3 regions of the Exiguobacterium sp. A1_3_1 genome follow, and region 1 is predicted to be linked to each of the others. Evidence: predicted binding sites of a transcription regulator. Region 1 holds the regulator's gene; each other region holds the start of a gene.

Region 1 (10,879 bases):
TCGATGTTCCACTCATGACGCCATATTCGTTATCATTGAGCGTCGAGTAGATTTTTCCACCCGGTGCCGTGATTTCAGGTTTGAAATCAAGATTTGGTGTGACACCCCATGACGTGAAATCAGACATCTCGCCCGCTACTGGGTTATCTGCTGAGACCGCTTTTCCATCGAACGTGACAGCAATTGCTTTTCCTGCTTTCGCTTTTTCTTCAAGATCATTCCCATCCGCGATGCTGAGCGTCACCATCGGAATCGTCGGATTGTTAAGTGCCATGCTGACATAATCCCCATGATCGACTCGTCCACGAACGATGACACCGGCTGCTCCTTGTTTCTCAGCTTCTGCTTGAATCATACCGTAATTGAAACTGCCGTTACGCACAACAAAAACAACTTTTCCTTTGACATCTTTTCCTTGATAGTTCGATGCTTGACCATCGCCGACATAAATGACGTCTTGCTTCTCCTTGTTGAATACCTTAATCGGATTCGGCGAGTCCTGTTTTTGGTACGCCAAATACCCAGCATCCTGTCCGTCAATCGTCAGTGCCATACCTTCAAGCGTTAATTTCGTATTCTCTAGCGATGCGACTTGTAGCGCTTGGCTGATCAACCCTGGAGATCCTACAACACCGATGTCAGGATTCGCTGTATACGGATTGCCTGCACCATGTCCTGTGAATGCCGAGTTTCCAGCAGAGATCGCACATAAGATCCCGTTGTTCATCGCGTTGACGATTGCCCGTTGCTCTGGATCATCTGCGTTGACGAATGATGCTGTCGAACCGAGACTCATGTTGATGACATCCGCTCCGAGGGCGATCGCATCATCAATCGCTTTGATGTAGATATCACTGAATGTCGATGGCATGCCTGGATCATTTCCGAATACTTTCATCGCGAGGAGTTGTGTTTCCGGTGCGACCCCTTTGATACCACCGTTCGCTTCGTCTCCATTAGCACCGACCGTACCCGCTACGTGCATTCCGTGCATCGATGCACCTGCACCTAAATCACGGATTTCGCTATCGTGATCAGCGTAGTTATAGCCGTATGGGACTTTTTCCGTGAAATACTTCCCTTTTAGTCCTTTTGATTCTTTGGCGCTTTCAACCTTTGAAGAAGTCAAATCAATCTTCGTCTCTGGGCTCAACACCATATCTTTATGCGACGGATCAATCCCCGTATCGATGACCGCTACAATTGTCCCTTCCCCTTTGAAGCCGTAGTCCTGCCATGTTTCTTTTGCATTAACCATATCTTTGCTATATAACATATCTGGTTTTGCACCTTTATCGGCTTTCGGTCGCGCGTATTCATGGGCGATATGTACGCTCTTGACTCCGTCGAGTTGTTTGATGTCTTCGATGTCGCCGAACTTGACTTCACCACTGAATCCGTTAATGACGGTCGTGAAGCTTTCCTTATATGTAACGGGAATCGATTTTTTAGCGATCGCTGACTTGACTGATTTTTGGACACTTACGAGGCGATCCTTAATCGACTCTTTTTCGGCATTGCTCAATGTGCTATACCGCTTGTTTTGTGCCTGCGCAATTTGAATCGCCGGCTTCTGCTCCATCTCGATGACGACACGGACCTTGTCAGACTGCTTATACACCTTCTCCTGTCCTGTTTTCTTAAGTGAGAGGGCGTGCGGCTTTTGACCGCTTGCCTTATCTTGCGAGGACAGTGCTCCTTGAGCACTGACCAAGTTGGAAGATGTCATTAAGACAGCTGCCAAGAGTGCGATTTCCTTCTTCATGCTTCTTTTCCCCTTTTCTAAAAAACTATAATGATGTTACCAACAAAACAGTTAAACGAAAATTCTGTATATTTAGTTTAATGAAATAGATGGAAATAAACAATTCAGTTCTGTCTGTTTTATATAATTATTTGTTTTTATTGACACTTTATATTACATTTCCATATTTTGAGAAAAACAAAAAAACTCTTGAATCCTCAAGAGTTTGAAGTGTACGAATATGGTGGAGACTATCGGGATCGAACCGACGACCTTTTGGCTGCCAGCCAAACGCTCTCCCAGCTGAGCTAAGCCCCCATGAATTAACTTTAGTATACGCATCGCTAACTGCTTTATCAATATAAAAATAACGCTTTCATAAAAAGAATTCCTTCCAAAATCGTCGGAAGGAATTCACGATTCATTTATTCAATTCACGCATCAAATCCGCCTGTCGTTCAAGCTCTGCCTGTTGCTCGAGGATCAAGACCTTTTTGTACGTCCGCGCAGAAATCAAGATGCTGATCTCATAGAGAACGAACAATGGGACCGAGATCATCAAGTGTGACGTCACGTCCGGCGGTGCGATCAATGCCGCAACGACGAACAGCGCAAAGTACGCATATTTCCGATTCTTTCGCATGAAAATTGGCGTCACGAGACCAAGACGTGTCAGAAACATCGTCACGACCGGCAATTGGAAAAGAAGACCGAACGGAATCGTTAATCGGATTAAGAAACTGAAGTAGTTCTCGACTCCGATGACTTGTTCGATTCCGAGTTCCTTCCCTAGTTCAGTCGAAACTTTTAATAAGAAAGGTAACAACCAAAAGTACGAGAAGGCTACACCAGCCAAAAACAGAAAGAAGATGACCGGAATATACGTCAATGTCGCTTTTTGCTCCTTGTCATACAGACCAGGGCGGACGAATGCCCACAGTTGATACATCCAGAACGGTGATGCCAACACGATTGCGATGATGAACGCAAGATTCAAATATAACATTAAAGGATCTGCGACGTTGAAGGCATTCAAACCGATACCGAGCTCTTTTAAGTCCGCTTGCAAGAAGCGAACGAGCGGTCGGACGAGCGGAAATGCAACAGCGAACAGGACGACGACGATGATAAGCGACCAGACGATCCGTTTACGCAGTTCGTCCAGATGCGACGTCACGCTTTGTTCTTGATCAATCGCCATGATTCAATCACTTCTCTTTCGGTTCATCCTTTTTATCGTCGTCCATGATACCGTTCGTTGCGCTCTTGAACTCTTTCAATGTCTGACCCGCAGCACGACCAAGTTCAGGTAACTTCTTCGGTCCGAAGATGATTAATGCGACGACACCGATTAGTGCTAAGCTACCTGGTCCGATGAATGCTATAGTTGACGGGATAAGGTTTTCCATTATGATTTCACTCCTTCAGCTGATTGCGAATAATGCTTCATGAAATAAACTAACGACTGCAACTCGATCGATAAATCGATGTGATGGACCCGGACGCTCGCTGGCACGTTCAACCGCGCGGGCGTAAAGTTCAGGATGCCAGTCACACCATACTCGACTAACTCATCCGCTACTGACTGCGCGAACTGGGATGGAACCGTCAAGATGGCAACATCGACCTGATTCGCTTCGATTTGTTCTTTCATGTCCGAAACATGATAGATTGGAACGTCATGCGTCGTTGTTCCGACCTTCTCTTCGTCCGCATCAAACGCAACGACTATCCGAGTACTATTATTCTTTAAAAAGTTATAATTTGCAAACGCTGTTCCGAGATGACCGACCCCGATTAAGGCAACATTCGTCACCTCATCTTGATTCAAGGTTTTGCGGAAAAACGTTAAGAGATGTTGAACGTTATATCCATACCCCTTCTTCCCTAATGCCCCAAAGTAGGAAAAATCGCGACGAATCGTTGCTGAATCAACCTTCACCGCCTCGCTTAACTCAGCAGAAGAGACGCGGAGCTTGCCTGAATTGTATAAACTTTGGATGAAGCGATAATATAGCGGCAACCGTTTTGCTGTCGCTTGTGGAATTTTTGTGTCTGGTCCATTCATCCTGCAGTTCCCCCTTCGGCCACATCCATCGTGGCACCCAAATCTTTGCAAAAAGCTTTCTACTCTCCTTGATTGTAAACCACTTCACATAGAGTCACAAATAATATATTCCGCAGGACCTCGCGCTTTTGTTCGTGATAGACTAAAGGGTGGAAGGATGGATGGAAATGATACTCTTACAAGTCAACCAACTCTCGAAATCATTCGGCGTTGAGCCGATTTTAGAAAATATCAAATTGGAAGTACAAGAGCGCGACCGGATTGCGCTCGTCGGACGAAATGGTGCCGGTAAATCGACCTTGCTCAAAATTATCGCTGGCGAACTCAGTCATGACTCGGGTGACATCATGAAAGGTAAAGATGTCAAAATCGGTTATCTCGCGCAGGACAGTGGTCTTGAATCGAACGAGACGATCTGGAACGAGATGCTGACCGTCTTTGAACATTTGCAGGAACAAGAACGAACACTACGCCGGATGGAAATCGAAATGGGCATGGAGCATATCTTGAACGATCCGGTCGCGTACGATCGTCTCCTAAAGACGTACGATCAAGCGCAACACGACTTCTCAGAAGCGGGTGGTTATCAGTTCGAAGCGAATATCCGCTCCGTTCTGCACGGCATGCGCTTTTATCCGGACGATTATTCGCGCCGGATCCAAACGTTATCCGGTGGTCAACGGACACGTCTCGCCTTAGCGAAGATGCTCCTGCAAGCACCAGAGCTCCTCATTCTCGATGAGCCAACCAACCACCTCGATATCGATACGCTTGCTTGGCTCGAAAGTTACCTCGGTGGTTATCGTGGCGCCGTCCTAATCGTCTCGCACGACCGGTACTTCCTTGACCAAGTCGTCAATGTCGTCTATGAGCTGTCACGCAATGTCTGCCGTAAATTCACCGGTAACTACACGAAGTACTTGGAACAAAAAGCGGCATTGTACGATCAAGAAATGAAACAGTTCGAACAGCAACAAGAAGAGATCGCGAAGATGCAGGACTTCATTCAACGCAACATCGCTCGGGCGACGACGACAAAACGTGCCCAAAGTGTCCGGAAGCGACTCGAGAAGGTCGACCGACTCGACCGACCAGATGGCGATGAGCGTAGCACGGTCCTGTCCTTCCCGATTGAAAAACAGAGCGGGAACGACGTTCTTCAAGTCAATCAACTGGCGATCGGTTACGAAGAAGCTGTCTCAAAAGACATCACGTTCCGCTTGCAACGCGGTGAATCACTGGCACTCGTCGGACCGAACGGCATCGGAAAGTCGACGCTCTTAAAAGTCCTCGTCGGTCGCTTACGCCCCCTCTTCGGTGATTTCCGTTTCGGAACTGGCGTCTCGATCGGATATTACGATCAAGAGCAGGCAGAACTCAATGACCGGAATCGCGTCATCGATGAGATTTGGAACGAATGGCCACTGATGCGTGAACAAGAAGTCCGGTCTGTCCTCGGGCAATTCCTGTTCAGCGGTGACGATGTCTTCAAAATCGTCCATGAGTTATCTGGTGGCGAACGCGGACGTCTCGCGCTTGCGAAACTGAAACTCCGGAAGACGAACGTCCTCGTCCTCGATGAGCCAACGAACCATTTAGATCTAGATTCGAAGATGGTCCTCGAAAATGCGCTCGTCGACTATGAAGGAACACTACTATTCGTCTCTCACGACCGTTACTTCATCGACCGGATCGCGACCCGTGTCATCGAGATGAGTGAAACCGGTGTGACAGAGTACCTTGGCGATTATTCGTACTATACAGAAAAGAAAGCAGAGCAAGAAGAAATCGCTCGTCTTGAAGCCGAGGAAGCAAAAGCAGCAAAAGTCACGGCATCGAAGACGATCGATAAAGAAGCGCAGAAGGAAGAGCGCAAGCGCCGTCAGCAAATCGAACAACTCGAACAAGACATTGAGCGGCTCGAACAGCGTTCAGCGGAGATCGAACAGTTGCTTTGCGAACCGGAAGTCTTCAATGACATTCCGAAAGCAACGGCACTTTCGGCAGAACGTGATCAGATTGATGTCGATTTGCTCGAATTAATGGAACGATGGGAGAACCAACACTGATGCGGACGAAGAGCTTTTTCATCAATCTCATCTTAGGATTACTATCCGGTGTTCTCTATTTCGTACCGTTATATGCCGATTATGTATCCGTCTTTATTCGTCCAGATGCCTTCAATGCTGCACTTCCTTTGTTCCTCTTGATTTCCTGCATGATCGGTCTCGTCATCCAGACATGGAGTGGGCTCTTCATCAGTTTACTCTCGGGATTATGCTGTACGCTCCTGACGATACAGCTATTCGTCGAACTCAATGATCCGTTGATCTTATCGTATTACGGTAGTGTCTCTCCAATCAGCGCTTTCTTGATCAGCTGCGTCGGAATATGGGCACTCGCAATCGTCTTTTATTTGCTCGATGGCTATCAGTACAGTAAACGTCATGGACTTGAAGCCTCTTCAAACGAAATCGATCCGCAGCCTTGATGAATCAGATGAACGACATGAAAAAAGGAGTGGAGATTCCGGTAGTTAGACCGGTCTCTCCACTCCTTTTTGTTTGAATCAAAACGAATCATACGGTGAGTCAGGCATTCACACTTCGATCATTTCGTCGGTCGGGCAATCGTAAACGTCTTCCCGATCGTCGCATAATCATTCCCTGCTAAACGAGCGACAGCCTTCAATCCTGCCGCGTCAATTCGGAACGACTCGACGAGTTCATCTGCAACGTGATAGCGCAGTACTTCCCCGATTAGAAGATCGGCACCTTCTAGCTCGACGTGTTGCGTCAAGCGCATCTCGAAGCGAATTTTCGCTTCCGCGATTCCGGGTACTTCGATTGCGTCACTATCGACGAGCGTCAAATCCGTCCGCTCAAGCTCACTTTCACCGTAAGCAAGTGGCGCTGCTGTCTCATTGACTGCGTCGACGATCTCTTCGCTGACGATATGGATGACATAACTTTGTTTCGCTAAGATGTTACGTGCCGTATCCTTCTGCCCCTGATCCGTCCGTTGTACGGCGATCACCAGTTGCGGCGGACTGCTTGAAGCGACCGTAAAGAAGGAAAACGGTGCGGCGTTGACCGTCCCGTCTTCTCCTTGCGTTGTCACGAAAGCAATCGGACGCGGAATGATGCTTCCGATCAGTAATTTATAATTGTCTTTTGCGCTAAGCGTTGATGCCTCGAACTTCATGAATGACCCACCTTTTTCTTCACCCGATGAGTGCAGCGAGTGAATAGTCTCCAGCACCGATCATCGCTACACCAAGCGCGATGACGATCAATGCCATGTTGTATTCGTACCCGTTCTGCGTCACCCAGTAACCATTCGCACCGTGTACTTTAACGATCGCGACAAGCATCGATCCGATGATGAGGAGTGCTGCGATCCAGAGGAATACGCCTCCTGCAAACAACAAGCCGCCGATCAATTCAGCAAGACCTGCTGTAATCGCGAGTGCCTTCCCTGGCTTCATGCCGATTGATTCGAACCAACCGCCTGTTCCAGCGATTCCGTGTCCGCCGAACCAACCAAATAATTTTTGTGTCCCGTGTGCAGCGAACGTTAAGCCGATGATTAAACGAATAATTAAAAGTCCTGTATCCATCATTGCTCTCTTCTCCTTTTACCTAATGTATTTTAGTTACTTTAAGTAACTCAATAAACAGACTATATCTTATTACTTACTAAAAGTAAATAGATTTGTTTTAGTTCTTTTTGTTACATTAAGTAAAATGATTCGATTTTTTTAGCAGAAGCGGGTATACTACAACTATAGAAAGGATGAGTGCTGATGGAAGAAGTCGCAATCCAACCGGCTCTTTGTCCCAAAGTCGAACATGCCTTTGAAATCTTAGGTAAGAAATGGACGGGTCTGATCTTACGTCACTTGTTGACGAAGACATGTCGTTTCAATGAGATTCAAGATGCCATTCCCGAATTATCAGGTCGTATGCTCACGGAACGTATGAAGGAGCTCGAAGCGGAAGGCATCGTCATCCGGACTGTCATTCCCGATCGTCCGATTAAGATTCAATACAGTTTGACCGACAAAGGGCGCCAACTCGAACCGGTCATTCGTTCCATTGAGGAATGGGCCGAACTACAAGACTAATGTATAGAAAAGCATCTTCTTCGGAAGGTGCTTTTTTATATGTCCTTTGACATTGATAATCATTATCAATTAAAGTAGAGAAGTACAGTGAAAGGAGGAAAATGCATGCATATCGCGATTGGATTCGTCAGCATGTCCGGTAATACGGAAGATATCGTCTCGCTCATTCAACATGAACTCGAGCAACACGGTGTCAACGTGACGATCACGGAACTAGATCAATTCGTCGGGGAGGACTTATCACGTTTTGATGGTCTATTACTCGGCTCATATACATGGGGAGACGGTGATTTACCGTATGAAGCAGAAGACTTCGTTGAGGAGCTAAGGGAACAATCCTTAGACGGGATACCGGCGGCTGCTTTTGGTTCGGGGGATCTTGATTATCCGAAGTACTGCGCAGCCGTTGATTTGATTGAAGACGCATTAAAAGAAGCTGGGGCGACCCTCGTCACGGATGGCTTGAAGATTGAGTTTGATCCGAATACCCCGGAGAAACAAGCCGCTTGTCGTGCATTCGCGCAAACGTTTCATCGCTTTTTACAACAGGTTCATTCTTGAGTGTCGTTTGAATCCGTACTGTAAGGGAATCGTTAAAGCAAACTCTATGAAAGTGAGATGAATGTTTTATGACGATTCAAGCACTCGTCTTTGACGTCTACGGTACATTATTCGATGTCCATTCCGTCAAAGAACAAGCCGAAGCGCTTTATCCGGATCACGGAGAAGCGATCAGCAAACGCTGGCGGGAGAAACAACTGGAGTACTCTTTCCTCCGACAATTGAACGGACAGTATGTGCCGTTCAGCCAAGTGACACAAGATGCTCTCCGCTATACGTTACTCGAACTGAAGCTTCATGTGACCGAGGAACAAATCACGACCTTAATGGAGACGTACCTGACGCTTGATGTATATCCTGAAGTCAGCTCCGTTCTCGAGACGATGGCGGACAAACGTCTGGTCGTCTTCTCGAATGGTTCCCATGATATGCTCGATCCGCTCATTGAGCAGTCAGGCTTAGCCGATCGGTTCGAACATCTCGTCAGTGTCGATGATATCAAACAGTATAAGCCAGCACCTGCATCCTATATGCATGCCTTAAACACGCTCGGTCTAAAACGCGAGGAGATCCTCTTCATGTCCTCGAACGGTTGGGACATCACCGGGGCGAAGAGTTTCGGCTTCAAAACGGCATGGATCAATCGAAATGGACTTCCGGTCGAGGAATTGAATCTCGATCCCGATCGTATCTATGATGACTTGACGGGTATCACTGAATGGCAATGAACGAACAACAGCGGACTCCTTATTTAGGAATCCGCTGTTTTCATGTCTTCAGTAATTCGAAAGACGGGAGTAACCCTTCTTGAATAGATCGAGCTTCAGACCGCCTTCTTTTTCGATGAAGAAGAGGTATTCGTTTTGATCCGTATCTTTATAGAAGACCTTAAATAACGTCAACATCCGCTCTTTATTGTTCTCAACAGCCGTCACCTCGTGCTTTGAGATCACCTCGGCTTGGACTTGTTCTGCATCCATCTTTTGAATCATCGGTTCGAATGACTTCTTTTCTTGATCCGTCACCGGTGTTCCAGAAGCAATCATGAAATAATCATCACTCGCCTTGTTCGTTAAACCATACTTCCGATCGACGATGACGACGTTACTGAGCTTACCATTGACTGTCTGATCAAAAGCATATAACTTTTGAATCCGGGTCTTTTCCCCTTCTGCTCGTCCGATTTCGTAAAGTGGACGTTGTTTCGTATTCGTCTCGACCGCTTTTTTATCGGGTACGAGTTCTTCCTTATAGGCGACTTGGTATGCGTTGACGATTTCTCGGATCTGAAGCCCGATCGCGACGATGACCAGTACCGCTAACAATGCGATGATGACTTTTTTCATTCCATTTCCCCCAAGTTGTTCGGATTCCTTACTTTAAATCTAGCCCAGGTTCTGCGTTCATGGCAAGTGTCGAATAGCGTAACGCGCGATATGGATGAATCGCAGCCGCTCCGATCATCGCTGCATTGTCTCCACACAGGTGCATCGGCGCAATGACGAGATCGATTCCTTCCTTCGCACACGCCGCTTCGAGACCTTGGCGTAATCCTTTGTTAGCAGCGACGCCACCAGCAAGTAGCAATTGACGTCCCCCTTTATCCTTCACGGCACGAACCGCCTTTGTCACGAGTACCTCGACGACGCTCGCTTGGAAACTTGCAGCTAAATCTTCCGGAATGATCGTTTCTCCCCGTTGTTCGGCGTTATGCACGGCATTGATGACCGCTGACTTCAAACCGCTGAAGCTAAAGTCGTACGAGTCCTTCTCAAGCCAGACGCGTGGAAAATGGAACGTATCCTGACCAGTCTGTGCCAATTGATCGATCCGTGGACCACCCGGATACGGTAACTGCAACGTTCGAGCAACTTTATCATATGCTTCCCCTGCGGCATCATCCCGTGTTTCACCAATGACTTCATATACACCGTCTTCTGGCATGTAGATCAGTTCCGTGTGCCCACCTGATGCAATCAAACAGACGAGCGGGAACTCAAGCTCTTGCACGAGACGATTCGCATAGATATGACCTGCGATATGATGAACACCAATTAATGGTTTATTGTGCGCAAAGGCGAGTGCCTTCGCTGCGCTGACACCAACGAGTAGTGCTCCAACGAGTCCAGGTCCTTCCGTGACGGCGATCGCATCGATATCGTCGATCGTGACGTTTGCTTCCGTCAAAGCATCATCGATGACGTATGTGATCCGTTCAACGTGATGCCGTGAAGCCACTTCAGGCACGACGCCACCAAAACGTTTATGACTTTCGATTTGAGACGAGACGACGTTCGATAAGACGTCAGTTCCTCCACGGACGACGGCAGCCGCCGTTTCGTCACAACTCGATTCGATTGCTAGAATCAATGGTTGTGTC
Region 2 (10,879 bases), on a different contig from region 1:
ACTGTCCGCGAGTGCTTTTTGCGCAGATGTCTTAGACTGAATGAGAGCATCATACATATGGAAGTTAAATGTTCCGATGTTTTTAACGAGCAATTCTCGGTCGAAGGCACGTGTGAGCAATTCTGGACGTTCTGTCTCAGCGAGCGTCAAGTTTCCAAGGAAAACGACAACTGCTGCAACGAATGCGAGAATCGCGCGTCCACGTGACGCAACATTTTTTGACATGTCCATTTTCCGTAAGAAGAACGGTAAGATGATCAAGTCACCGACGATCAATAAATCGGACCAATTCAAAAGTGACCCGAGCGATGCAGAAACAGTTTCCGCATTCGATGTTTGGAACAATACCGGCAACGTCAGATAGTCATTAAAGAAGCGGAAGAAAATGATGTCCGCATATAAAATGAGTGTCGCGACGAACAGTGTGCCGTAGATGAACCATTTTTGAACATTTCCTCGGAAGAAGAAGCTGAACCCGAACATGAAGAGCGCTGAACTAATTGGGTTAATTAGTAGAATGAATGCTTGCGCAGAGTTTGTTACGGGAACGTTGAAGAAAAGTGTATACGCTAAATACGTTTTTAACCAAATCAATAAGGTCGCAATCCAAAAGAGCTTGTGCTCTTTATAGGTGCTGCGAACGCCTTGACCCATCTTTAGGCGCATTCGCGACCAGATGTTTGCGTCTTGCTGCATAAAAACCTGCCTCCTAATTTACATGTGCTTTCTGATTTCAGTTCACACAACTTACCTCATAATTTACATATACCCATATCACGTGAAAATTTTACGCTTAGTTTTACAAAAATGCAACTGGAATCCGGAAGATACTTAACAATCACATAATTACTGTACGTTTGTAAACAAAAAAAAGATTCGCCGAAGCGAACCTTTTACTGAAATTGAATATTATCATTTTTTGAGAAACATCTGCTTCGCAAGCCATGCACAGCCGATGACTCCTGCATCGTTTCCAAGCTCGGCAATCTTGAACGTCGTTGATCCGAAAACCCGTGGTAAAGCGAAGCGTTCGAACTGTTGACGGAGTGGTGCAAGCAATGTCTCGCCCGCTTTTGACACACCACCACCGATAACGATGATTTCCGGGTTAATACTGTTCGCTAAGTTGGAGATGGCAAGACCGAGATGGAACGTCACTTCTTCTACGACTTCCGTTGCAATCCGGTCTCCTTTCTCATACGCTTCGAATACGTCTTTTGCTGTCACTGCCTTGATGTCGTTGAGTAACGTTTCCTTCCCTTTACGCTTCTCAAGACCAAGACGAGCGATCCCTGTTGCTGACGCGATCGTCTCAAGACATCCTTTGCGACCACATCCACATAGGACGCCACCTTCAGGCAACATCGTGATATGACCGATTTCTCCAGCCATTCCGACTGTACCATGCACGATTTGTCCGTTCGTGATCAGACCACCACCGACGCCCGTACCGAGTGTGACAGCAAGGAGTTCGGTTGCCCCACTACCGGCACCTTTCCACATCTCACCGATTGCCGCTGCGTTCGCATCATTTTCAAGCACAGCCGGTAAACCCGTCAAACGTTCGAATTCACCGATGAGTTCAAAGTTAGTCCAACCGATATTGACTGCTTTCTCAACGACACCTGTATTGAAATCAATGAATCCCGGCGCACCGATGCCCGCTCCGACGAAATCTTCTGGTCGTTTATTGCTCTCTTGACACTTCTCAAAGAAGGATTTTGCGATATCTCCAGGAATTTGTACGCCATCATTCAAAACGACCGTCTCGATTTCCCACTTTTCTACGATGATCCCTTGCAAATCCAAAATTGCCATCTTGACTGTCGTGCCGCCGATATCAATGCCGAGTAACCATTTCATTGCTTCGTCTCCCCTATACTCATATAATGTCTGCTTCCTCATTTTACCGGACATAACCCGTTTGCGCAAAGGGTTGCACAATCTTAAATGTTATCGGATTGTGAACGCTTTAATTCATGTCGTAAGATTAGTTTCGCTGAATCGTACTGACGTTGTTCCAAAACGCCTGCTTCTTGTAATTCATCGAGTTCAAGCATCATCATCGCGATATCGGACGCTCGGTCCCCAAGATAGATGAATGTTCCGTATGTCTTGAGTAACTGCTGTACGTCATACAGTGTCTTCATCAACCATCGGCTCCTTTACATAGGCATGCAACAAATCATATGTCGCTTGTAACGACGTCTCATGTGTACGTTCGTACGAATGACTCGATTCGATTCCCGGACCGAACAATCCGTGCCGGACGTCGTGTCCCGCACTTACTGCCGCTGAGGCATCCGAGCTATAGAATGGATAGATATCAACCTTATATGGAATACTGTTACGTTGTGCTAAACGCGTTAACTGGTGGCGTAAAGCCAAGTCATATGGACCCGAACCATCTTTCGCACAGATCGAGACCGTGAATTCATCGGAGTGTTGACCGTCTCCTAGTGCCCCCATGTCGACCGCGATGTATTCTGCGACTTCTTCCGTGAATCCAGCATTTCCACCGAATCCAACTTCTTCGTAATTTGAAATCAGAATCTGGACCGTGTGTGGCAGCTCGATTGTTTTCCATTCCTTGATCAATTCAAGCAACAAAGCAACGGATGCTTTATCGTCGAGATGGCGCGACTTCACGAATCCCGTTTCCGTGTAGAGGAATCGCGGATCAAATGTTACGATGTCTCCTACTTCAATCCCCGCAACGCGCGTCTCTTCTGCTGTCGTTGAACGGATATCGAGCCGTACTTCGATATTATCAGCGGAGCGTTCCGTCTTGTTCGTCTCGCGCGACGTATGAACACTCGAATGGTGGAACACGATTGTACCTGAAATCGTTTGACCGTCCATCTTGTGAATGAGACAGTTCTCACCTTCAATTGCTGTCCAAGCATATCCCCCCAATTGTGATAAACGAAGTCGTCCTGTTGGTAAAATCTCTTTCACCATCGCTCCTAGTGTGTCGACGTGTGCCGTCAGTAACCGAGTACGCGTTGAAGCACCAGGTAGTGTCGCTAAAATCGCTCCTTTCTCAAGTTTTCGATACGTGATTCCTTCTGATACCAATCGCTTTTCTACATATGTAATCGCTTCTTTTGTCGAACCTGTTGGACTCGGAATCGAGACAAGCTCTTCAATCGTACGTATGACTTCTTTCATGTTCATTCGCTCCCTTTCAATCGGACTACGATGTGACATCCGCTTTGTTCTCATGATAACAAATATTCATTCTTTGCCGATACTGATATCCTACGGATACCATGCAAAAAAGCTGTAGCACTTTTTTTGCTACAGCTTCTAATCTACATCCTCTGAAGAACTTAGACGTACTTCTTCATCCAAATATCATCACGATATGTGCCGTCTTCTAATTTTACGGAATCTGGATCTTCGGCATATACTTCAAAACCGAGCGACTCATAAAGATTTTGTGCGGCTTCGTTTCCTGATAAAACGGCAAGAATGACTTGCTCGACGTCCGGTAACTTTTTCGCTTCCTCGATTAAGGCTTCCATTAAAGCGCGACCAGTACCCCCGCGATATTCAGGTGATACGTATACTCCAGAAATCATCGCTTTATGCGATTCACGTGACAATTCATATGGTTTGACCTGACCAAACCCAAACAACGTATCACCGTCGAACATACCAAGCCAAACCTCATCGGAGTCGGGTTCTCCCTCAAGTCCTTCTTGTACTTCGCGGAGCGGGGTTTGCTGTTCATCATCAAACGAATGACCGAATGCATCTGGATGATTTTTTAATCCCTCAAGGCGTAGATTCCAGTATTGTTCTGCATCCTCTTTAGTTAGTTTTCGAAAAGTATACATGACTGTCGGTTCTCTCCTTTTTGGGTATCATGACGTACAAAAAATGACGTAAAAATGCTTCTATCTCTTACTTAACCCTTTTCTAGTAAAATAAAACCTAGATTTTTCTCTTTTTACTACTGGACGAATAGATGTGATTTTTTATGTATTCGTTCTTTACATCAAAAAAACTCAAGTATGGACAATATGAAGAAAGTCCGACACTTGAGTTTTTTTGCTACTTTATTTCGGTAATACCTTCAGCATGATGCGTACGCTTATCCTTGCAAGACGGGTTCAAGCGTCTGACGCAATACATCAGCAGAATGATGGAATTTCTTCAACTCTTCTTCCGTCAATGAGACTTCAATGATTTCACGCACACCTTGACGATTAATGATGGCGGGAACTCCAATGTGGATACCGGAAATGCCATACTGCCCATCGACATGCGCACCGACCGTTAATAGACAGTTCTCATTTCCGAGGATGGCACGAACGATCCGAACAAGCCCAAGCCCGATCGCATAGTAGGTTGCCCCTTTGCGCTCGATGATATGATAAGCAGCATCTCGGACGTTGATGTAAATTTGATCAAGATCTGCTTGAGAATAACGATCGTCTTCAGCAAGTAGTTCATCAATCGTTTTTCCATAAATACGGCTGTTACTCCAGGCAGCGAATTCCGTATCACCATGTTCTCCAAGAATATAGGCATGGGCATTTCGGGAGTCAATGTGAAAGTATTCTCCAAGCATTTGACGCAGACGTGCTGTATCAAGCACCGTTCCTGATCCAAATACGCGGGATTTCGGAAGACCGGAATATTTCCAGGCAAGATGCGCCATGATATCAACCGGATTAGAAGCCACGACGATGATCCCATCAAAACCAGAATCCATGATTTGACGAATCATTTCTTTCATGATCAACGCATTCTTTGCAACGAGATCGAGTCTTGTCTCACCTGGTTTTTGTGGAGCGCCTGCCGTGATGACGACGACTTCCGCTTCGCGGCAGTCCGCGTAGTCGCCAGCCCATATTCGCATCGGTGAAGAGCTAAATGGTGTTCCATGGTTTAAGTCCATTGCCTCGCCCTCTGCTTTGGCTTTGTTGACATCAATGATGACAAGTTCTTCACAAAGCCCAGCTGTTGACATCTGATAGGCAAAGCTTGAACCGACTGCACCAGCTCCAATGAGGGCTACCCGTGTCACTTTCGCATGTAATTCCATATCGTTATGTCCACCCTTTCATTCATCCTAAGAGTTTGTTAACTATCTCACAAATAAATTGTAACATCTTTCACATTATTTGTATCATGTGAAATTAATCACATTTGTCCGTTTCGTGTCATTGATATCCTAACATAAGGAATTACATACTCATATACTTTCCAGTTACCAGAATCGAACGATGATAAACCCGATTCCACTTGCCAAACCACTCGTTAAGACATTGACAGCATCATTCCCTAAAAATCGAATACCTGAAACATAAGCTGTCGGTTGCCCATGGTGCTTTCGCTTTTCTGTGTATTCCCCACAAACTGTACATCGGTAAACGCGTTGCCCTACTGCTCCAAATAGTGTATCCAGCAGGCTCCCGAGTACACCGATGCTTGTTACGAGTAAGACGTCTCTTAAAGAAAGAGAAAATATCCAATGCGCTGCTATCGCGATGAACGCAGCTCCTGCGATCGTACCGACCGTTCCAATCAGCGACATCGCTCCACTTGTTCCTGCTGGTACCCGTCGTAACGTTTTGAGCGACCATGGATCACGTCTTGAGAGCGGTCCGATTTCGGATGCCCACGTATCAGCATTCGATGCTGCGATGACGAATAGAAACAACAAGAGATACGCAAAATCCATCGTCATGGCATACGCTAAGGCAGCAACGAACGCTACCCCTCCATTCGCAAGGACTTGCCATCCGTCACGCGCGCCGTCTTTCTCAACGATGGAGTCGACCGATTGTTTTCTGGACCGTCCGACCTTCGATAACAGGCTCGAGCTACCAAAGAAGAGTAAGAGTACTACTAATCCTTGCCAACCGAATCCGAATGAGACACCACTACCAACGAGCAGGGTCATGATAGCACCACTTGTCGTCAATAAACGAAAAGATCGTCCGGTCCAAGCAAGCAATAGACAAAACAAAATGGTCGCGCTTAGCATCGGATGACCTCTAAGTCAGTGACGATCAGATCAACGGGGATATCAAAGGCTTCCACTTCAAAATCTGAAAGAAGTTGTTCAGAAAAGGCAATCGATACTTTACATCCTGCATAGGGCACGAGTGCACGATCGTAATAACCTCCCCCCCATCCTAACCGATAGCCGTCCCGTCGATAGGCACGACCCGGAACAAGGCAAAGCTCTGCTTGAGCAAGTGAAGCGCGAGGTGCTGAAGCGGTCGGTTCAGAAATCCCCATCTGATTTGCTTGCAGTTGATCTTCTGGTCCATGTTCATAAAAGATCATCTCGTCTCCGACTACTTTTGGTATCAAGATCGTCTTGCCCTCTTGCCACGCCTGTTCAATCAGCATTCTTGTATCACATTCATTTCGAAAAGCTAATGTGATCGCGACACAAGTCGCTTGTTGCCATTCAGGTAATAATAATACATGTTCGTGAATCAACCGTTCCTTCTCCGCACGGTTCTCCATCATATCGAGTCGTTCTTTGATCAGACGGCGTACTTCTTGTTTATTCATGAATGTCTTCCTTTCCACAAAAAAAGCCATCACACGAAGTGACGGCTTCCATCTCAATTATTTCACTTCACGGTGAAGTGTGTGCTTACGGAGACGTGGGTTGTATTTCTTCAACTCAAGACGCTCTGGGTTGTTACGCTTGTTCTTTTTAGTGATATAAGTACGGTCACCAGTTTCAGTGCAAGCTAATGTGATTTTAACGCGCATGGGATTCCCTCCTATCTAGCTCTCGATGTATCAAGTGATTTTGCTTTACATAAGGTTAAGCATACTCAAGTATCGTACCAAGAAAGGAAAGGAATTGCAACTGTTCATCCGTTCTTTTTCGGATTCGTCACGTGTTGATATGGTTTTTCAAGGTTCTCTTCAAAACGCAGTGGCTTCTTTTCGACGTGATACTCTTGCTCCACCCCGTGACGTGACTCTTCTCGTTCTAGATAAACAACCGCTGATTGGCGCAACGCATCTCCTTCAAGTCGTTTTAAGGCAACGACCAGACCACCTGAACGATCAGGAGAACGCTCACTTTCGACATCGTAGACGTTACTGACGAGTGGCAACTCTTTGATCTTCGCGATAGCTTGGGCAGCTGATGCGGTCTCCATGTTGAAGTTGTGGATGACTGCGAAATCAACGATCTTACTCAAAGCTTGCGCTTGGCGTAAGAAGGCTAAATTTAGTGCCGCCAGTTGGTTATAGGTCTGAACGAGCGGTAGACCTGTCACTTGCACTCCGTAAACGTGAACACCTTCTTCAAATCGATACGCTTCCGGATGTTCCGTGACGACATAGACGTTCTCACCAGCAGCAGCGAGCCGTCGAGCGAGCTCCGAAGCTGGTCGGTCTGACGCATCATATTGTCGGACGAACAATAAGATGGCGTCTGTATTCCAAGATTTCTCACGCTTCACTGCCACGTAGTAATCATGTGCCGTCAAGAAGACATCCGGTTCAATATCTGAATCTTGAAGGAAAGGATATTCGCGATATCGAGCATCCAACCATTCCACCGTCAGCTCCTCAGCATCCAGTCGACGCTCGGTTTCTTCAAAACGTAGGATATGCTCCCGGAAACGATTCGCAGCATACTGCGCTGTCGTCTGTCCATCAAGGATGAACGGCCAGTCGCTCGAGACAGCGAGGAGGTATTCTCGAATGAGTTGACGCTTCGCTTTGACAGTCAACGCATCTTGATGACGATTTCGAGCTACGATTCCTGCTAGTCTCTTCTCAAGCTGATGGAGATGACGAATCATCCAGTCATTCCGTTCATTGATCCAGACTTCCGCGTAGCCTTTTCGTCCCCACGTTCCCATCGCGACGTGCGCCGTGTCGATGTCTTGGAAGTGACGTTCGAGGAAGATCGCCGGTGAAATCGACTCAATTCCTTGATCTTCTAAACGTTCCATCGCTTTACCGAGGAAGTCGGGACCTTCAAACCACCAGTGACCGAACAATTCGGCATCAAATGGTGCTGTGACAAGGAACGGTGGGAAGTCTTGTCCTTGATGCGCATCTAAATGTTCACCAAGTGCTTGTGCGAAGTCTGCTGCGTGCTCACTTGTCCGTTGCCATGCCCAATCACGAACGTAATAGTCTTTTTGATCCGTTTCTCCTGTTACACGATGCAATTTCAATCCTGTATCATAACGTAAGCCCTCTGGGTGCATGAACTCAGCGATTTGATCCCACTCTCGATCGTACGCAAGGTCACGATAAAACTCGCGGTAATCCGGATGACCCGGGTATCCGATGACAGAGCTCCAAATCTTGCCGGAAATGATTTGATCACGCGGGAACAGTGCCACACCGTGCGGCGAATAGACAGGTGCTCCGATTCCGTGTTTCGGTGACGGATCCGCGTTTAAGATTGAATGTTCGTCAACGAATGTATAACGAATGCCCTCTTCATACAAAATACGATCAAGTCCGGGCGTATACGCACACTCTGGCATCCAAAGACCAGATGGACGGAATCCGTAATGACGTTCGAAACAGTTCAATCCCGTCTGAATTTCAGAACGTGCCGCTTGTTCAGACAACATGTGCGGACTGAATCCGTGCGTCGCCGTACACGTAATCAAATCGAGATAACCTTGCTCCTTGTAATGACGGAATGCGCGGTTCAAATCTTTTTCCCAGTGAAGGAACGTATTCAATAAATCTTGATAGCGGTCTTGATAGAATAGAAGCGCATCTCGTTCCTTTTGAGCAAGCTCTCGCTCTAGTTCCTGGCGAATCAAACGTAACGTATCCTCGATATGCTCGATATACCGCTCTTGAATCAATGGGTCGGCAAGCATCTCGATGACGGGTGGTGAAATGCTGACCGTCCAGCCGAGCGGACGTGACAAGCGATCGACCTCCCACAATAATGGGATGTAGGTTTCTGAAATCGCTTCATACATCCACCGTTCTTCTAGACGATGCGCCTCTTCATGACGGATATATGGTAAATGTGCATGTAAGACGAGTGAAAAATATCCTTTTCGCATAGCTTCTCTTCCTTTCCCTCTCTCTAATTCCATTATCGGACGCGATCGAAATAGGAGTAAGGACGTAATACTTCGACCCATTCCGGTTGTTCGACCTCTCCGTATTGCCAATGATGCACGACTTCCGCGAACCGTCCGTCCGTAACTGGCTCGTCACGTGGCGTTTCGACTGGTTTTGAACGCAGTACTGGAACAAAGTCCCCGTCGATCGTTTGAATGCCCCATTCAATGATGTATGTAGTATTCGGGGCGACTGGTCGAACGAACCAAGCATTCGTCATTTCTGGTAGCTCGAATTGATACGTCCGATTTGCCTGTCCTTGTTCATATTCAACAAGCGTGACATCAATAATGCGTAATTCTTTACGGAACGAATCAAACGTCGTGTGATAGTGCGTCTCTAGCAACTGTTTCGACAGTTCAGACAATTCCCAGTAGACGTATAACGCTGTCGGTGACTGAACGATGGCGTGGAGGATGTCATCCTCGTAATGTGTCGCCATTCCAAACGCGTCACGTTCTAGCGAAGGTACCACTTGCACAGACGGTACGACGTCTAATACAGGTGCAGTCGACTTTTTTGTCTGCTTGACCGTTTTTGATTCTACTTTCAGCGCTACTAAAGGTTGTTCTGTTAACGATTTACGATATTTAGTCCACGCATATTTGATTTTTCCTTCAGTCGTATCCAATTGAGCTGCGATTTGTTTTGTTGTCAGCCCTTGTTCTTTCAATTTAATGATTTGCTCAAGCATTCCCAATCACCTCTCTGTCATTATTCACTTCTTTCCTATTCTACAAACGTGTTTCGAATCCCTTTACAAAAAAAGTAGGCAGAGGAAATTCCTCCTGCCTACTTGATTCATCCGTTTAAATCATAATGTTTTCCTTTTTCGAGATAGATCAGATGCTCCCCGACGTTCGTCAAGTGATCACCCATCCGCTCGATGTAGCGGCAAATGTTCGTGAATTGCATGACTTCATCGACGACAATCGGCTGAAGTGACATGTGACGCATGTACTGGCGAAGTGCCTTATATGTCGTCTCATCAATGACGTTATCGAGATCAGACAAGGCTTTTGCTTTCTCGACATCTCCGTCACGATAGGCGACGATCGCAGTTTCCGTCATATCCAGTAATGTCTCGAATGCTTCCTTCAACAAAGAGATATCGATGACATACGGGAATGTTTCGACACGAAGAACAGCTTTTGAGATATTCCCCGCATAATCTGCAATCCGTTCGAGATCCGACGAAATTTTCATCGCGGTGATGATTCGTCGTAAATCCGTCGCAACGGGTTGTTGCTTCGCGATTAAGAGAATCGCATCATCGTTGATTTCAAGTTCAAGATCATCGAGTTCATTATCGTTTTCGATGACACTACGCGCGATGTCTTGATCATATTTTTCGAGTGCTTCTGCCGTTGTTGCGATCTGTTGCATCGTCTTGCGAGCCAGTAAAAAGACCTTTTGATCGAGTATTGCAAGATTTTCTCCAAAAATCGTACGGTTCGCTGCCATTCGTCTCGTCTCCCCTTCTTATCCGAATCGTCCTGAAATGTAATCTTCCGTCCGTTTGTCACTCGGATTGCCAAAGATCCGGTCTGTTTGATCGAACTCGACGACTTCACCATTCAAGAAGAACGCTGTTTTGTCCGAAACACGTGCAGCCTGTTGCATGTTGTGTGTCACGATGATGATCGAGTAGTCCGATTTTAATTCTTGGACGAGTTCTTCTACTTTTAATGTAGAAATCGGATCAAGTGCCGATGTCGGCTCATCCATCAAGATGACATCTGGCTCGATTGCAAGGCAACGGGCGATACAAAGACGTTGTTGC
Region 3 (10,879 bases), on a different contig from region 1:
GACGATTGCTCAGACGGAACGGTTTATTCAATTAGCATACGATCTCCAGTACCTTGAGCCAAATCCGATCGTACCGCTTCGCGAACAAAAGAATTGGTATATCACCGCAAAACGCCTGTTGAAGCATTTACGCCATTACGCTCATCGTAAAAACGGAACCCGGATTGCCTTTGAGGAATTTTTCTTTCTTCTTTCGTCGGCTGCCGGGGAAGAACCTTTATTTTTAAGTAATGATCCGTTTCGATTATTGAAAGTCTCGCAAGTCGATTTTTTTCAAGAATTAGTCGGCTATTATAAAAATGATAGTCATGGTGTCGAGTGGATGGAACGTGCCCTCTATACAGCGTTGAAGGTTCCGATGGACGTCGATACCGAGCGCAGTGACCTTTTGCTTGCCGTACTTGCCCATTGCGAGAAACCCGAACATCAAGAAGCATATATCCATTGCTTGAATGCGCATGCTAAAAAACTACAGTCGCATGTTCGGATTGATGCAGACGCTTTATCCACCTATCAAGAAATTCGTTTCGCAGAGCTACATGCTCTCATTTCCCTACGCGCGTTAGATCGAGCGGAGACGATGCTTTTCACTGAATATATCCCATATTTTTCGCATCGCTCGACTCCGTTTCGCTATTACCTCGATCTCCTCGAACGAGCCGGACTCGAACAAGAACACGAACGAATGGCACGCGTTGGTCGAAAAAAACGAATTCATTTCTAAGAGTAGATTTTTCTTGATCACACGTAGTAGACAATAAAAGGCAAGTGACGATGGATTCGTCACTTGCCTTTTATTAGTCAGATTCATTTCAATCGGAGGCATTGACGATGCCAAGTCCAACTGTTGCGAGTAATGCAATACAAGCGAATAGGAATGCCATGTCGTTCGGTGAATCGAATCCTTCATAGATCGGTTCTTTTCGATCGACGATAATATGACTTTGTGCTCCATAATCACCGTATGTCGTAGACATACTAATATCAGGCTCGTCATAATCCTTTGCTTCTCCTACTGTCGCATCAGCGAGAAGTAAAAAGAGTGTTAATCCAATCACGCCCCAAAGATATTTCATAATCAATTAACCTCATTTTCTTAAATAATCCATCTACTTTCCGTTTCAAAAACAATATATAAATACCTTTAATTTACTGTAAAATAATAGGTGAATAAACTTCATATAATTAAAGGAGGACTATGATTTTGTCTATCGTACATTATAATCAACTGTCACGGAATCAAAAACGACATGTTCACCAACTATTACAACATAATCAATGGGCACACGACATTCCTTTTTTTCAATTACTTGAAGGTCATCAATTCGTTTATCTCAAACATGATCTAGTCTATGCGACTCTTGGTTATCGTATTTCAAATGAAATGACTTGTCTGATGAACGGTGCCTACTCAAATATCTCCGCATTTCACCTTCTTGCGAAACACTTACACGAGTATCTTGTTCGTCAAGGTGCCCAACAAATTAAAGTACAGGTCGTTCCGCCTCAAGATGGTGCGCTATCATCGGTTTGGAAAACACTCGGATATACACTTTCTGCTGAACAATTTCGCTTAATCGGAATTTCAAATGACCGTGTATCATCTTTACGCTTTCAACCTATACATGCCCGTAATCAAGAGTTATATCTCACTCTTCGAAATCACTCTATTAAAGGATGTGATCATCTTTTTCCATATCATCAAGAACATTATGAACAATTCAGCCATTCAAACACATCACCTTATTTAATATACGACCAACAATTAGTGATCGGTACACTGCTCTATCAAAAATATGGTCGTACGATTCGTCTCCTTGAAATCACGTGTTTGCCCGAGTTGAAATATCAAGGTTACGGTCGGCGAATTCTAGATACCTTTCAAGCCAAATTGTGTAAAGCAAACATCAAGACGTTCGAAACCATTTTTCATTCCACAAACTTAGATGTGCTGAGACTATACCAAAAAAGTACATTTTGCGATATCCAACTTTTTTCTCATTGGCATACGTTTCAAGTTCAAAATAAATCGTTAACCACGTAATCGTTCAATCACTTCATCGTATTCAGGTAACACATACTCCGCATCCATTTCCCGAAAATCAATATGACCCGTTTTACGAAGCACTAGCCCCATCTCGTATAACTGTTCGATATAGGCATCTCCCCATGTCAAGGCAAGTCCAGGTTGGTGATTATGAAAAGCAAGCAAGGCATCTTCAATCATTTCAGAAGCAATGGACGCTTGCATCACACGGTTCAATAAAGATTGGAACAGTACGGTTTGTCGTCCGATCAGCGCATAAAACGGGAAATAATGTTTAGCATAAACAAACGTCGCTAGATAGGCATCCGCCTCAATCGTCTTTAGTAACAATGGTGAAGCGGGACGTTGTAATCGTTCTGCAAGTCCAACGGTCGCCTTGCATTCGCACAGCTGATCCAGCACTCGAACCGTCAACTCCTCTTCGATATCGAGCAATAAGACGAGATCAAGTAGATTCAATTCATGCGTCTCCATGAATTGATCACTGCGTTGAAGATGCATCGTATAAGTAAAGTCCAGCTTTTCAGCAACAAGTACCCACAACTCGGAATGGCGCGCCGCATATAGACCTACCGGAAAGTGAAGGGGTTGGCGGACGATTGAGCGATGCCCTTCAAGTGTATAGACTTGATTGACGTCTAGACCGTATGCTAGCAGCATTTCGAGTAACTGCTGACGATTTTGACACGTGACGAGTGTTTGAAACAGACGATCAACCTCGACGAGTGGTTGTTTCATTTCAAGCGCTATTTTCAAATGAGCAGGTGAATCCTGCTCTAGCGCACGCTTAATGAATTGTAAGGCCTGTTGTTCCGCATCGTTCAGTTGGGCAACATGTGTCCGAAACATTTCGATGTCAAGTTCCCGGAAGGCTTGTAACGCCGGTGCAATTGATTGATTTTTTATAAAGGGTTTCCACATGATTCCCTCGACCTCCTCATTCCAGTATCTCTTCGTAGTGTACGCAATATCCTATCGTCTTGAAAGCAAAAAATGGAGAATCTTCCGTCGTTTCAGGAAGATCCTCCATTTTTTATTTTTTACCGACTTTTAAATGAGCGTTTCGAAAGACGGCATCTTGTTTTCCTGTCTTTTCAACACTTGTTCCGACAGACCCCAGGTATTCGATTTCATCCTTTGGCTGAATGAACTCATATGTGATAGCAGGTTCACCCCGAAGTCGAACGTGTATGATTTGTCGATGTCGTAAAGAGAATGATGCGCGCACTTCAAGAAAGGAGGAAGCTGATAAATCATGTTGCCGCTCTAAAATCGTCATCAACTCTTTTTCAGAGTCACGATAGTTCCCCTGCAATTGAGCATACGAAATACCGACTCCTAAAGATAGGATACCAATTAGACTAAGAGCGAAAATGACCAGCACTTTCTTCATGACTGATCCACCTCCGAAAAAGTTCATTCTACTTATTCATCGGTTCATCGATCGTCGACGTGAAGTCTTTTTTTGAATCCTTTGCGTGAAACTGCATGTCCACATGTGGAATATCATCTTCTAAATAAGGGTCGGATACGGTTTCGAAACCAAACGATCCGTAAAACCCTTCTAGGTGTGCTTGTGCCTGTAAGTAGATCGCAGCTTCTTTCTGCAAATGAACCATCGCTTTCTCCATCATTTGTCTCGCTAACCCAACCGACCGGTGTGCACGATGAACGGCTACCCGTCCAATCGCGACTCCTTTTGTCGGGTGATCGTACATCCGAAGACATCCGACGATTTGACCACTCTCACTCCGGACGATTAGGTGTGTCGCTTGTTGATCTTGATCATCTAGCTCCGGATACGCGCACTCCTGCTCGACGACGAAGATATCCGTCCGTAATTTCAAAAGTGCATATAAGGTATCAGGTGTCATGGAGTGAAAAGACGCGAAGTTAAATTCGTACATAAAAACTCTCCTCTTTAGTTACGACAAAGTCGTGATAGTTGTCCAGCGTAAATCGTGACAGGAATGCCTCTAAACACCGTATCTTTTTCCCAGTTCAGTCCGTTGGCGCGAGCGACATTTTGCGAAGCATGATTATCGGGATGAATGATCGAGATGATTCGATCATGCCCTCGATTGAACGCCTCCATCATTAATTGTTTTGCTGCTTCACGACCATAACCGACTTTCCAGTGCTTTGGTTCGAGCCAATAACCGACCTCTAACTCTTCTTTCCCATCGACTTCCTGCATCAATAATCCGGCGAAGCCAATCGGTTCATTCGTTTCTTTTATGAACAACAGTAAAAAACCAGTTTGTCGCTCATCCGAGTATCGCTCCAATTGCCGTTCGAACCACTCTCGTGCCTCATCTTCACTCAAGGCAATGCCTCCATTGATATAACGCATGACTTGCTCATTTTGAACAAGTGACTTATAAAAACTGAAATCCTCTTCTTCAAACGGTCGCATCCATAAACGTTCACTTTCCATCGTCATCGCCTCCTTCTATACTTCTCTTTTCCCGAGTTCTTTTCGCTTCATTCCTCTTCCTGCCCCTGCTTTCCTTGTGACATTTTTCATTACTAATCGATGACATTCACTCCCTAGTGCTTGCAATTCCCGGCATAAGTCGGTATTTTGGGAACAGTATGTTGAACAACGACCGCACGATTAATGTTAAAATATATTTTGAGCGCATGAGCGCTGGTAGGAATTCATGAAAAGGACTGAGACCATAATGACTGAACAAGTAATGACGGGACTGTATGAAGGCATTTCAAAAGAGTCCGTACTAATCAATGAACCTTTAAAATATCATACGTATACAAAAATGGGAGGAATCGCGGATTTATTCATCATTCCAACCTCTTATGAAGAAACGGCTTTTGTCGTCCGATATGCTTACGAACAAGGTATTCCCTTGACGTTGCTTGGAAACGGATCGAATCTTGTCGTACGTGACGGCGGCATCCGCGGCATTGTCCTCTCCTTTGAGAAGTTAACCGATATCTCGGTTGAAGGACATGAACTCGTTGCTCAAAGTGGTGCAGCAATCATCGAAGCGTCTCGTGTAGCTTACGCGCATCAGCTCAGCGGTCTTGAATTCGCTTGTGGGATTCCAGGAACGATTGGTGGCGCATTGATCATGAATGCGGGAGCATACGGTGGTGAAGTCAAGGATTGCCTCCATAGCGCTACTGTATTGACACGACAAGGAGAACTGTTGAACATTTCGCATGATGAACTCGAACTGGGATACCGGACAAGTTGCTTCTCGAAGAAAGAATACATCATCCTCGAAGGTCGATTTGCCTTAACAGAGGGTGACCCAGCACTAATCAAGGAAGTCATGGATGATTTGACGCATAAGCGAGAAACGAAACAACCACTCGAGTACCCTTCTTGTGGTAGCGTCTTTAAACGTCCAGAAGGCTATTTTGCAGGGAAGCTGATTCAAGATAGCAACTTACAGGGAACACGCATCGGTGGCGCTGAAGTGTCCAAGAAACACGCTGGTTTCATCGTCAACGTCGAGAATGCGTCAGCATCCGACTATATCGCGCTCATTCGTCATGTCCAAGAAACGGTTCAAGAAAAATTCGGTATCTTACTTGAGACAGAAGTGAAAATTATCGGTGAAGAAGCATAACAAGAATCTTACAAGAAAAGGTGAGCTCCGTATTCGGACTCACCTTTTTGTTCGTTTAGATTGACCAGTTTCCGTCACGCATGACTGATTCACGCGTTCCGTCTGCAAGTTCTCCTTCAATCGATAGATCCGCTGATCCAATCATGAAGTCGACATGCGTCATCGAGTCGTTCGCGCCTTGTGCTTCTAGTTCTTCTGCTGAAAGGCTAGGACCATTTTCGAGACACGTCGAGTACGCACGACCAATCGCTAAGTGGCATGAAGCATTTTCATCAAACAATGTATTATAGAATAGGATACCCGAGTCAGAAATCGGCGAACGGTGTGGCACGAGCGCAACTTCTCCAAGATAACGTGCACCTTCATCAAGTGAAATCAAGTCATCTAATGCTTCTTGACCCTGTTTCGCTTCCGCTTTAACGATTTTTCCGTTCTCGAACCAGAGTGTGAACTCATCAATCAAGTTCCCACTATAGCTAAGCGGTTTTGTGCTCGAGACGTGTCCGTTGACTCCTGTCTTTTTCGGTAACGTGAACACTTCTTCTGTCGGCAGATTCGCGATGAAATCAACACCATCTGCATTCGGACCACCGCCACCTAACCAAACATGACGTTCTGGTAATTCGATTGATAATTCTGTTCCTGGAGCTGTGTAGTGCAATGTTTTGTATTTCTTCTCTGTCAGGAATTTTGCTTTTGAACGCAGATTATGATCATGATCCGCCCATGCAGCGACCGGATCCGCTTGATCGGCACGTGTAGCCTTTAAAATAGCTGACCAGAGCTCTTCAACAGCATTCTCTGAATCAGGGAATACTTTCTTCGCCCAGCTTTCAGAAGGTGCTGCTACGACACACCAGCTGACATTGTCACTCATGACGAACTTCCGCCAATTAGCAAGAGCGACACCGGCTGCTTTATTCGCACGTGCGATTCGGCTCGAGTCCACGCCATTCAATAAATCCGGATCTTCACTGACGACCGATAAGAACGCTGTCTTTTCTTCTGCCAGTTGGTCGTAACGTGCTTTTAACCAATCCGGGAACGTATCAAACGACTCTTCCGGTGCATCGAAATAACGGATTTTCGTCATCTCATCATCTGACCATTGTACATATACTTGCGTAGCTCCTACTTCGTAGGCGACACGCGTGATTTCACGAACGAGCGGCAAATTTTCGATTCCTGCACGCACCTCGAGTTGTTGTCCTGGTTGTAGATTAATTCCCGTACGCACGGCTAAAGACGCGTATTGTTGTAATTCTGCTTGTGTCGGCATTATGTAATCCCCTTTCTTGTATCTTTATTTTCACGAAATAGTTGCAATTTTGCAAGAAATAAGGCGAAACTAGAAAGAGAAGAGAAGGAGGCATCACCATGGAATTCACACCCGGCGATTTTAAATCGGCTTATACGTATTTTCACCGACAGGCACTCGACCTCGTTGGTGATGAAAAAGCACAGCAAGAATTGTTAGTTCGAGCAGAAATCGGACTTGCGCACTTGACGCAAGATATCGCGTCTACAGAAAGCTCGGACATCGAACGCGAGGCAGAACTCGTCCTTTATTTTCAATTAAAACAACTGCTTGAAATGCTTCGTGCTCTCTATCAGAAAAAATTCGAAATGCATGCGGAGCAGGAACAATTGTTATTGACGGCCGTTCTGTACTTCACGTCTCCTGTTGACGCCTTACCGGACGATAACGTCCTCGGGCTCTTCGATGATGCACAAATCGTCGAGACGATTTACGAAGAACTGGCTGCAGACGTCGATCGCTTTCAACATATGGAATGAATGAAAAAAGCAGCTGTCGCGACAGCTGCTCTTTTTTATGCATTTTGTTTCGAAGCAATATGAACAGGTGTCGTGGATTGACGTGATTCATCTACTTCTAATTTTTCTTTATTCAGCCACGTATAGATCATTCCCATGAAGACTGCTCCACCAATGATGTTACCGGCTAAAGCTGGCAACAGGTTGTGCATCGCTCCGGCAAATGTGATCGTATCCGGATGTGGTACGACTAACGCAATGGAGAACAAGGCCATATTGGCGATGACGTGATCAAATCCAGATGCGAAGAAGACTGCGACCAGTACCATCATCATCATGATCTGCGCCAACTCATTCTTCATGTTCTTTGGAATGAAAATCGCTAAACAGACCATCCAGTTACAGAAGATAGCTCGTGTGAAGATTTCCCACGTCGTATGGTGGATCTTCGTTTCTGAGACAGAAAATAACCAGTTGTTCATACCAAGCTCTTGGATGATTCCTGTTTGAGAAAAGAGTAGCGCAAATGCTAATCCTCCAAGTCCATTTCCAATCAGACAGATCAACCAGACCTTCATCGTATCCATCTTCGTCGTATAGCCGCGCATCGTCGCCGTCGTGAAATACATCGTATTTCCTGTGAACAGCTCTGCCCCACCGTAAACGATCAGGACGAGTGCCACTCCGAAGGTCAGTCCACCAACAAGTGTCGCAACAGGTGACTCCGCCATATATAGACCGTTAATTGCTTTTAAGGTAAAAATAATTGCAAATCCAATGAAAATCCCTGCTAGCATGGCACGAACTAAGTACTCGAGAGGACGCATTTGTAGCATGCGCGTCGACTTGATTGCTTTATTCCGTAATCCTTCTAATGCTTCTACCTCGTTCATCGTAGAAACCTCTCTTTCTTTTGTTCAACACTTCACAATGTTTGTTCATTTATTATCATACTTCCATCTTAAAAGATGTTCAAGTATTGAATAGACCTGTTTTATCGTTTTTATAAAAGAACGAGATGTAAACGATATCATTGTGTCGAGATTGTGAAAAATGCCTTTTCTTGCTTTATACAACTAATTAGTTTGAATTCGTAGTCGTGATGCGAAGCGTTCAAAGAAAGTATTTCGCCTTGATGCATCGAGCACATAACCATCAATGACGACCCGATTAAAGCGTCTAGAAGAGGAAGTAGCTCGTTCAATATCGGTCGGAGTGTAGGCGTCGAATGTTTTCCGGTCCATCGTAAAATCTGCACCTGAATACGGATCCGTGTAGTAAATTTCGAGATCGGTCAAATCAGGAATCGTTGAAAATAAAACAAGTGTATGATGCATCAGCACTTTAGATAACCGAGCTTTCAAAAAATCCTGATTCACTTGTAGTGTTCCAGTATCGGTACCAATCCAGGCTTGTCGCTCTTTTCCTGTAACCTCATAAACAAGCCGCAACGATTCCCCTTCGACATCTACCTGTTTTAATTCTGATGAGAACGGAAGTTGTTCGGCTAATTGACGAACCGCTACCGTATTCATCATCGAAGCACCCACTTGTCTCGCTACGAGATCTCCATCATGCCAAATAGACGTTCGATTTTCTTCATCCGATGGTTGAAAAATGCGAATACTAATTAGTATTACTAAACAAATACAACCAATAAGCAAGAACGTTTTTTTCATTTTCATCACCTTCCTAAAAAAACGTACCCTTTTTCATCTTTTTTCATAAGAAGGGTTGAAATTTTATGCATATGGGCGTACTCTTGCAGGCAGATACTCACAGAAGGAGGAGCATGAGGTCACTCATCATATTGCCATGACTACAACACACCCACAGAAAAAGAGAGTTGAAAAAATTAGTTTTTTAATCATCGGTACATTGCTTTATTCCCTTTACATCAGTTTACTACTATCTCCAAATGATATCGGATCAGGCGGTATCATGGGGATCACACTCATCATCCAAGAGCTCTTCCACACGCCAATCGGTTTAACTCAATTGCTTTTAAACATCCCACTCTTCCTTTTAGGTTTTCGTTTTCTGCGTAAACGGTTCATGTTCTTATCCGGCATCATCGTCGTTGCTTCCTCTTTTTTAATCGACTGGATTCCGACTCAAATTGTTCCGGAATCTTTAAATGATCCGCTCGTCGCCTCCATCTTTGCCGGTCTAGTCTCTGGACTTGCGATGGCATTGATCTTCTTCGGTGGTGCTTCAACTGGAGGGCTTGATATTCTTGGAAAATTTTTCTTCGCTCGTTTTCATAACTGGCCACTTCCTCGCATATTTCTGATGCAAGATCTTGTCATCTACATCCTTGTTTGGTGGGTGTTTGACTTAAAACACGTTATGTACGCGCTCATCATGAGCTTCGTTCGCGCCAAAGCCCTTCAGACGGTTTACAGTTTCTATTCTGCTTCTAAGCAATGTATCATCATTTGTGAGAAAGCAGATGAAATCAATGAAGTCATTACAAAAGAACTCGGTCGTGGTGTCACGATTCTCGATGCACGTGGAGGATATTCCAACCGAACGAAAAAAATGGTCTATGTCGTCGTTCAAAATAATGAAATCGTCCGTTTGCAAGAGATCGTCTCTTCCGTTGAGCCAAATGCATTCGTTACATTCTCAGAAATTCATACGGTTTTCGGAAACTATAAGGAACATTCCTATTCGTTTTAACCAAGCGCAGCCAAGCTGCGCTTTTTCTTCTACATAAAACAGCTTCTCGGATTGCACTAGCTTTCCTGCTTTTTTATTCAGAATACTGACTTCTTACTTTCCTATCCCTATTCAAAAAATAGACAGGCTTCACTTTTCTTGTAATAGTAGTTAAGCTAATGACATGTCTTTTTATTTAAAGGAATGATTGCATGCACTCACTATGGCGTCAGCGTGTTCTGCTGATTCTTTTGATCAGTTTATTTGCCTCTATACCAATCATTTATGCCTTATCTGGTTATCGGACAATTGCGGCGATGACAGCGCAGATGAAGGATCATGATATACCGTTAATTAATCAAGTCGATCAGTTGGTTGAACATAATCGAGATCGAGCAAACGCAGTCCGCGGCCTCTTATTGTACGAAGATAATCGTTATATTGAACAATATTATTTTTCGACTTCGAAAATTCATGACTTACGTAATAGTCTGAATCAATCTTCGACTACTCCAGGAACAATTAAAGATCTTCTTCGTCGCAACAATGTCTGGGAGTCAGAAATCGAACGGGTTTTCGTCGTATATGAACGCCAAAGTCCAGCAGCAGCAAAACGTCTCGCCAGACAATCGACTCAAACGACTCAGACGATCCTTGAAGACTTATCACGTGTAAAAGATGATTTATATCGAACGCTTCAGGCAAAATTACAACAATCGGATGCGTTAATTGCTACATATAAATGGATGTGCCTCGGCCTGTCAATTCTGTCCTTTTTGATGATTAGTGCAACGATTTT

What was found. The regulator Rex, encoded in region 1, represses fermentation and respiration genes when NADH is low (regulators of the CRP and FNR family bind a similar motif). The targets are predictions, from matches to a motif close to TTGTGAAATATTTCACAA.
Region 2: F8N00_RS00030 (L-lactate dehydrogenase) is a predicted target of Rex. The motif match lies at 5,143-5,160, and genes of this name have one in related genera.
Region 3: F8N00_RS03775 (formate/nitrite transporter family protein) is a predicted target of Rex. The motif match lies at 8,333-8,350, and genes of this name have one in related genera.

The regions. Positions count from the first base shown of each region.
Region 1 covers NZ_WBYY01000051.1:2,474-13,352, reverse strand. The annotation lists gene F8N00_RS07485 (S8 family serine peptidase) at 1-1,765, opposite strand, end outside; tRNA gene F8N00_RS07480 (tRNA-Ala) at 1,987-2,062, opposite strand; gene tatC (twin-arginine translocase subunit TatC) at 2,166-2,945, opposite strand; gene F8N00_RS07470 (twin-arginine translocase TatA/TatE family subunit) at 2,953-3,153, opposite strand; gene F8N00_RS07465 (redox-sensing transcriptional repressor Rex) at 3,153-3,812, opposite strand; gene F8N00_RS07460 (ATP-binding cassette domain-containing protein) at 3,980-5,881, shown strand; gene F8N00_RS07455 (hypothetical protein) at 5,881-6,303, shown strand; gene F8N00_RS07450 (flavin reductase family protein) at 6,423-7,016, opposite strand; gene F8N00_RS07445 (DoxX family protein) at 7,036-7,434, opposite strand; gene F8N00_RS07440 (winged helix-turn-helix transcriptional regulator) at 7,618-7,938, shown strand; gene F8N00_RS07435 (flavodoxin) at 8,044-8,499, shown strand; gene F8N00_RS07430 (haloacid dehalogenase type II) at 8,568-9,227, shown strand; gene F8N00_RS07425 (hypothetical protein) at 9,276-9,845, opposite strand; gene tsaD (tRNA (adenosine(37)-N6)-threonylcarbamoyltransferase complex transferase subunit TsaD) at 9,874-10,879, opposite strand, start outside; gene rimI (ribosomal protein S18-alanine N-acetyltransferase) at 10,878-10,879, opposite strand, start outside.
Region 2 covers NZ_WBYY01000001.1:1,406-12,284, forward strand. The annotation lists gene F8N00_RS00005 (LTA synthase family protein) at 1-696, opposite strand, end outside; gene F8N00_RS00010 (ROK family glucokinase) at 913-1,863, opposite strand; gene F8N00_RS00015 (YqgQ family protein) at 1,947-2,150, opposite strand; gene F8N00_RS00020 (M42 family metallopeptidase) at 2,134-3,171, opposite strand; gene F8N00_RS00025 (GNAT family N-acetyltransferase) at 3,333-3,842, opposite strand; gene F8N00_RS00030 (L-lactate dehydrogenase) at 4,100-5,056, opposite strand; gene F8N00_RS00035 (DUF92 domain-containing protein) at 5,222-6,001, opposite strand; gene F8N00_RS00040 (5-formyltetrahydrofolate cyclo-ligase) at 5,995-6,540, opposite strand; gene rpmG (50S ribosomal protein L33) at 6,598-6,747, opposite strand; gene F8N00_RS00050 (1,4-alpha-glucan branching protein domain-containing protein) at 6,852-9,035, opposite strand; gene F8N00_RS00055 (DUF4912 domain-containing protein) at 9,068-9,790, opposite strand; gene phoU (phosphate signaling complex protein PhoU) at 9,898-10,560, opposite strand; gene pstB (phosphate ABC transporter ATP-binding protein PstB) at 10,579-10,879, opposite strand, start outside.
Region 3 covers NZ_WBYY01000020.1:17,048-27,926, forward strand. The annotation lists gene F8N00_RS03725 (hypothetical protein) at 1-724, shown strand, start outside; gene F8N00_RS03730 (hypothetical protein) at 813-1,076, opposite strand; gene F8N00_RS03735 (GNAT family N-acetyltransferase) at 1,205-2,044, shown strand; gene F8N00_RS03740 (hypothetical protein) at 2,033-2,968, opposite strand; gene F8N00_RS03745 (hypothetical protein) at 3,081-3,440, opposite strand; gene F8N00_RS03750 (GNAT family N-acetyltransferase) at 3,469-3,954, opposite strand; gene F8N00_RS03755 (GNAT family N-acetyltransferase) at 3,969-4,484, opposite strand; gene murB (UDP-N-acetylmuramate dehydrogenase) at 4,732-5,643, shown strand; gene F8N00_RS03765 (aminopeptidase) at 5,699-6,922, opposite strand; gene F8N00_RS03770 (YkvA family protein) at 7,021-7,440, shown strand; gene F8N00_RS03775 (formate/nitrite transporter family protein) at 7,476-8,312, opposite strand; gene F8N00_RS03780 (hypothetical protein) at 8,496-8,957, opposite strand; gene F8N00_RS03785 (YitT family protein) at 9,235-10,101, shown strand; gene F8N00_RS03790 (CHASE3 domain-containing protein) at 10,293-10,879, shown strand, end outside.